2 regions of the Nocardia sp. NPDC004604 genome follow, and region 1 is predicted to be linked to the other one. Evidence: riboswitches for the same ligand, from Rfam matches in the RefSeq annotation. Region 1 holds a riboswitch; the other holds the start of a gene.
What was found. Region 1 has a riboswitch for cobalamin ahead of ABZW16_RS32680 (CbtB-domain containing protein). Riboswitches for the same ligand answer to the same signal wherever they lie in the genome.
Positions count from the first base shown of each region.

Region 2: linked by a shared signal. The riboswitch ahead of metE (5-methyltetrahydropteroyltriglutamate--homocysteine S-methyltransferase) and the one ahead of ABZW16_RS32680 (CbtB-domain containing protein) in region 1 are both predicted to bind cobalamin.

Region 1 is NZ_JBEXLC010000120.1:11,160-14,565, reverse strand. Features, by position in the region: gene ABZW16_RS32695 (response regulator transcription factor) at 1-314, shown strand, start outside; gene ABZW16_RS32690 (hypothetical protein) at 328-795, opposite strand; gene ABZW16_RS32685 (CbtA family protein) at 832-1,620, opposite strand; gene ABZW16_RS32680 (CbtB-domain containing protein) at 1,611-1,805, opposite strand; cobalamin riboswitch at 1,835-1,997, opposite strand; gene mhuD (mycobilin-forming heme oxygenase MhuD) at 2,054-2,368, opposite strand; gene ABZW16_RS32670 (alpha/beta hydrolase) at 2,811-3,406, shown strand, end outside.
Region 2 is NZ_JBEXLC010000054.1:10,360-13,765, reverse strand. Features, by position in the region: gene metE (5-methyltetrahydropteroyltriglutamate--homocysteine S-methyltransferase) at 1-2,123, opposite strand, end outside; cobalamin riboswitch at 2,285-2,541, opposite strand; gene ABZW16_RS20485 (pyruvate carboxylase) at 2,873-3,406, shown strand, end outside.

The sequences.
Region 1 (3,406 bases):
CCATCCGAGTGGTGGCCGCCGGTGACGCCCTGCTCTCACCCGGCGTCACCCGCCGCCTCATCGCCGAATTCTCCGCCCATGCCAAACAGCCGCCACCGGCCGCCTTCACCGAACTCACCGACCGCGAACGCGAGGTCATGACCCTGGTCGCCGAGGGCCTTACCAATGCCGAAATCGGCGAACGCCTGTTCATGAGCCCCGCCACCGCCCGCACCCATGTCAGCCGCATTCTGATGAAGCTGGACGCCCGAGACCGCACCCAATTGGTGGTCATGGCCTACGAATCCGGCCTGGTCCGTCCCGGCTGGCACTGACCACGCACACGGCTCAGGAGCGGAAGTATCGACGGGCACTCGGCCGGTACATTGCGGGGATGGCCACCAGGACGGCCAGGATGTGCGCGGTACGGAAGATTCCGGTGATCACCGCGGCAGCGGTGAGGTTATCGAACAGGTCGCCGATTTCCCTGGCGGATAACGTGGCCGCCAGCGGCTCGATGATCAGCGAGGCCATGCCGATCACGCCGATGCCGAAGGTGAGCACGATCCTGGCCCAGCGGGCGCCGCGCGCCATGTGGACGGCGACCCCGAGCACCACTAGATATATGACGCCACGAACGGCCAGACCTGTTGTGAGAGAGCCGATATCGGAATTCGTCCGGTCCAATTGCACGGCGGTGTAGGTTATGGCCTCGCCGACACCGCACAGCAATGCGATGACGAGCCCGATGAATGCGACGGAAACCGAGCGCGGTGGGTGGGTGCGTGGCCGTATGGAAAAGGCAGTGCCGGTCATGACACCGACACTGCCCTTGGCAATCCGAATTCCGGATCAGCCTGCGGTAGTGACCGGCTCTCGTACCGGAGTGCTACCGCGCGTGGCGAATTCGGTGAGTGCCGCGAAACCGAGGCCGAGGCAGGCCCACAGCGTGGCCGTCTCGCCGAGCGACGCCGCACGGAACTGCCACAGCAGCGCGGCCGGGAAGTCGTCGGTCACCTCATTGATGCCCGGCAGCAGAATGTAGCCCAGCACGACGATCAGGACGAACGCACCGACCCCCGCGATCAGCCGGAGCGTATCGAGTTGCGCGGCAAGCAGTTTGTAGACGTACACCCCGATGCCGACCGCGGCCAGACCGAGCAGCACCGCCGCCAACCACAGCAGGGTCCGCTGGTTGATGGTGTCCGGATCGCCGACGGCGGGTGGATTGGCCGGGTACTTGAAGAACGGCACCGCCACGATCGCGGCCCAACCGGCCAGTGCCAGCCCGAGCGCGAGCTTCGGCCCCGACAGTGTGGAGTACCTGCGTGCGAAATACGCGACCGATCCGAATATGGCCCCGAGTGCGAGCCCGGCAAGTCCGAGCGCCAAGAATTGCCCCGCCTGCTGTCCGGACCGGCTGACCAGCGGCTCCTCCTCGTCACCGTGGGTATGCCCGGCCGGTTCCTGAGCGTGGTCGGCGGCCTTCTCCTTGGCGGTAGCGGCCTCTTCGATGGCAATGGCGGCCTCGATTTTGGGCTCGCCGACGAAATAGCCCACTGTCGCGGCCAGCAGACCGGCGATAAGACCGGCCAGCAGGCCACGGAGCAGCAGGGTCTTGAGCGAACCGATCAATGGCACGGCACACCGAGCAGGTGACGTCCATCGTGCATCAGCTCGTGCAGGTACATCCCGCTGCGCGAGATGACACCCTGGTCGAAGCCGACCAGGTACAGGGTGAGCAGTGCGAGTAGAACGACGCCCACTGCGATGAGCAGCGTGCCGAGCGAATCGGTGGCCCGACTCGGTGAATGCGCGATAGCCATTCGAGTCCTCCTAGGGATGCGCGTCCCGTGAGTTGGTGATGCGAAGGTGCCGGTGTCTGGCTTTCCGGCACCAAGGACTCGGTGCAAGAACACAGTGGCGCGACCGCTTCGGAATCTCACCGAATTACCGCGTCACCCTCGCGTTTGTCATTCAAACTGTCGCATCCGGCCGCATCCGCCGTCAACACAACCGCGCCTTGCCCACCACGCGGTGGGGCGCGTCGCGCGCCGGTGCTGGCCAGCGGATTTCAGGATGCGGACTTGCCCGCGACGTCCAGCACGACCTCGAACTCGAGCAGCGATGCGCCCGTCGAAACCGGCTTCTGCCGCTCGCCCGCATGCGCCTCCCGCGCGGGTCCGTCGCGCCATGCCGCGAACGACTCCTCCGAATCCCACTGGGTCACAACGAAGTACCGGTTCTCCCCGGCCACCGGCCGCAGCAACTGGAAGCCGAGGAATCCGGGCGAGCCCTCGACCGCGTGCGCGCGATGGGCGAACCGCTTCTCCAACTCGGGGCCGGCGCCCTCTGGAACCTCGATCGCATTGATCTTCACAACAGCCATGGCTTCGACCATACGTCTGCCCCATTCGGCCACCCCGCAGCGCATGCGCTGGCGCGTCGACGCGCGACTCTGCCACTAGGGAAGCGAGTCTTACGAGCGACCCCGTTCGCGCCGCCTCGCATCCGGGAAGGAGCGGCCATTGAACTCGGCCGAGTCGTCGATGCGCGTGCGGCGCAGGCACGCGGCTTGGCTGCTGGGCAGGTGTACATGCAGCGCCGAACTGCCCGCCTTCAGGTGACTCCGATGTAGTGAGTCTTACAAGTGACCCTGTTCGCGGCTCGTCTCGCGGCCCAGTCGTCGAAGCGCACGCACCAAAGGTCTCGACCGGTCGGACGCGAGGCCCACCCGTCACCCGACCACCACCCCTCATCGAATCGCTACGCGATGCTGACCATTAGGGGGCCGTGCACACGCAGTGCCAAAGGCGCTGCAAAATGACACAGTGTTGCACGACGAAGGCGGAGCAGGGGTGCCGATCCTGCTGCTGCACGGACTGATGGGCAGCGCCCGCACCTGGCGCGATCAGCTGGACTGGCTGCGGGCATACGGCCACGTCTACACCTTCGACGCCGCGGGACACGGCCGTCCCGCGCCCGCCGAATTGAACACCGAGGCCTTCATCGACGACCTCGCTTCGGCGACCGCCGAGATTTCCGAACCGATGGTGGTGATCGGGCATTCGATGGGCGGGCTGCACGGCTGGGTGTTCGCCGCGCAGTATCCGGAGCGGGTGCGTGCACTCGTCGTCGAGGACATCGCCCCTGATTTCCGCGGCCGCACCGCCGAGAACTGGGCGGCCATGATCGAAGCCTGGCCGCAGCCGTTTCCGGATGAGCGCGCGGTCCTGGACTATTTCGGTCCGGTTGCCGGACGCTACTTCCTCAAATCCTTCGACCACGGCCCGGACGGCTACCGCCTGCACGGCTCGGTCTCGACCTTCCGCGATATCTCCGAGGAATGGGGCACTCGCGACTTCTGGGCCCAGTGGCGCGCGGTCAAAGCCCCGGTCCTGCTGATCGAAGGCGAATTCACCATCAC
Region 2 (3,406 bases), on a different contig from region 1:
GTGATCTCCTCCACACTCGGCACCCGGGGCGAGTGAATGTCGTACACACCGGGTCCGACGCCGAGATCGAAGCCGCGTGCGTTGAGGTCGTCGAGTACTTCCATATGTGAACGCGCCGCCTCGATCGAGGTGACATCGGCATCGAGTCCGGCGATCGCATCGATGACCTCACCGAATTCCGAATAGCACAGGTGGGTGTGGATCTGGGTGGCATCCGATACCCCTGAGGTCGCCAGCCGGAACGCCCCGACCGACCACTCCAGATACGCGCCCTGGTCGGCCGCGCGCAGCGGCAACAGCTCCCGCAGTGCGGGCTCGTCGACCTGGATGATCCGAATGCCCGCGCCCTGCAGATCGATCGTCTCGTCCCTTATTGCCAATGCCACCTGGCGTGCCGAATCCGCCAATGGCTGATCGTCGCGCACGAACGACCAGGCCAAAATCGTCACCGGGCCGGTGAGCATGCCCTTGACCGGCTTATCGGTAAGCGATTGCGCGTAGCCGATCCAGTCGACGGTCATCGGCGCGGGTCGGGCCACATCGCCGAACAGGATCGGCGGCCGCACGCAGCGGGTGCCGTAGGACTGCACCCAGCCCGCTTCGGTGGCGGCGAATCCGTCGAGCTGTTCGGCGAAGTACTGCACCATGTCATTGCGTTCCGGCTCGCCGTGCACCAGCACGTCGAGTCCCAATTTCTCCTGCAGCGCAATGACATCGGCGATTTCCGAGCGCATCCGACGCACGTACTCGGCCGCATCGATCTCGCCCTTGCGCAGTGCCGCCCGTGCGAGCCGGATCGCCGAGGTCTGCGGATACGAACCGATCGTCGTGGTCGGCAATGACGGCAGCCGCAGCCGTTCGGCCTGCAGCACCCGTCGCTGCGGCGCGGGGGACCGCCGGGTGGCATCCGGACCGAGCGCCGCCAACCGCGCCCGGACCTGCGGATTGTCCAGCCTGGGATCGGTACGCCGGGTAGCAAGTGCCGAACGGGCGGCGACCAGTTCGGCGGTGATCGCATCGGGCCCCGCGCTCAGTGCGGTCGCGAGCAAGCGCACCTCGGCGACCTTCTCCGCACCGAATGCCAGCCACGAGCGCAACCGTTCGTCGAGGCCGGTTTCGGGCGCCAGCGTGTAGGGCACGTGCAGCAGCGAGCAGGAACTCGACACCGCAACGGATTTCGCACAACCCAGCAGCGCGCCGAGTGTCGTCAGCGCCCGATCCAGATCGGCCCGCCAGACATTTCGGCCGTCGACCACACCCGCGACCAGCAGCTTGTTCGCGAGCGCCGGTACCCCAGCCACTGCGGAGAGATCGGCGGCAGTGGTGAAGTCCACTGCGATGCCTTCGATTTCGGTCTCGGCCAGGGCGGCCAGCGCCGGGCCGGGACTGCCGAAGTAGGTCGCCACCAGCAGCGCCGGACGATCCGTCGCGGCCGATAGCTCGGCATAGGTGCGCCGGACCAGGTCGATCTCGTGGGCGGTCAGATCGGTGACCACCACCGGCTCGTCGAATTGCACCCACTCCGCGCCTGCCACGGCCAGCAGCCGCAACAGCTCACGGTAGAGCGGTACCAACTCGTCGAGGCGATCGAGCGCTGCACCGCCCGTCGCCTTCGCCAGTTTCAGGAAGGTGATCGGACCGACCACTACCGGCCGCGCGGGCACCCCGAGGGCAAGCGCCTCCTGCAGTTCATCCAGCACCTTCGACGGTTGCAGTGAGAACGCGGTCTCCGGGCCGATCTCCGGCACCAGATAGTGGTAGTTGGTATCGAACCACTTGGTCATTTCCAGGGGCTCGACCGTATCGGTGCCGCGCGCCGCGGCGAAATAGCGATCCAGCGGATCGGCGATTCCGGCCACCCGGGGCGGCAGCGCTCCGAGCAGCACGGCGGTATCGAGCACCTGGTCGTAATAGGAGAAGGTGCCGACCGGAATGGCATCGAGTCCGGCCGAATGCAATTCGGTCAGCTGATTGCGCCGCAGGTTGCGTGCGATCGCGTGTAGTTGCTCGGCGTCGATGTGTCCGGCCCAGTACGACTCGGTGGCACGCTTGAGCTCACGGTGCGGCCCCACCCGCGGGAGACCGAGAACCGTTGCGGTGAACGGGTTATGCGAAACAGTCACGAATTTCTCCAGTGCTGAGATCGAAGACCATCGCCCTACGAGCTCACGGAGACCAAGTGACGTGCCGGAAAATCCAACGACTGGAAAAACCAACCATGGAGCCCGACAGGTCGCACTGGTGGTCCGCGCGCCCAATCCACGAGGCGGTGGCCGCCGGATACGGCGTATCCGACACGGCTGGCAGGTCTTCGGACTTGCGGGCACGGGCCTTCTGGCCGACCCCGTACGGGGCTCACCTACTGGCCGTCGCTTCCCGGGCTGACCGTTTCGAGCGATCTGCAAGCAATCGCTACGGCCTACCCAGTGCTGATGACGGCGGTCGTTCCTGCATACCGCTGCGGGACAGTCCCGGATTCTCACCGGGTTCCCTCTCATCCGCACACCGGTATTCCGGTGGGCGAACTCGACTCCGTTGACGCGACGTCGGGGCTCCATCTCGTCTGCGCACGGCGAACCAGCTGCAACACCAAGCATAGGCGGGCGCGCAACCGGGTTTTGACGGCATACCTGTGATCATGATGTTCGCTGCGCAGGCCCACCCTTCGCCCGACCGCCACCCCCCACCGAATCACTACGCGATCCCGACTTTCGGGGCCGCGAACACGCCGCGCTGCAGGCGCGGCAAATTCAACACAGTATGTGACGACTGGATGAACACAACTTCGCAAGTCTGCTAGGAATGGTTGTGAAGATTCCTGCGAAGGGACTTCCCTGTCAAGGCTGCATTCCGGGCCGGGTACCTTAGGTCAATGTTCTCGAAAGTCTTGGTTGCCAACCGTGGCGAGATCGCGATCCGTGCCTTCCGCGCGGCCTACGAACTCGGCATCGGAACCGTCGCGGTATTCCCGTACGAGGATCGCAATTCGGTCCACCGGTTGAAGGCAGCCGAGTCCTACCAGATCGGCGAACAGGGCCACCCCGTCCGGGCGTATCTGTCCATCGAGGCGATCATTGCGGCGGCCAAGTCCGCCGGAGCCGACGCCGTCTACCCCGGCTACGGCTTCCTGTCGGAGAACCCGGACCTCGCGGCGGCCTGTGCGCGCGAGGGTATTACCTTCATCGGTCCGTCTGCCGCGGTACTCGAACTCGCGGGTAACAAGGCCCGCGCGATCGAGGCGGCCAAGGCGGCCGGACTGCCGGTACTGCGTTCGAGCGCGCCGTCGGCCGATGTCGACGAGCTGCTCGCGGCCGCTCAGGAGCTGGAGTACCCGATCTTCGTCAAGGCCGTCGCGGGCGGCGGCGGCCGCGGTATGCGGCGGGTTGCCGATCCGGCACAGCTGCGC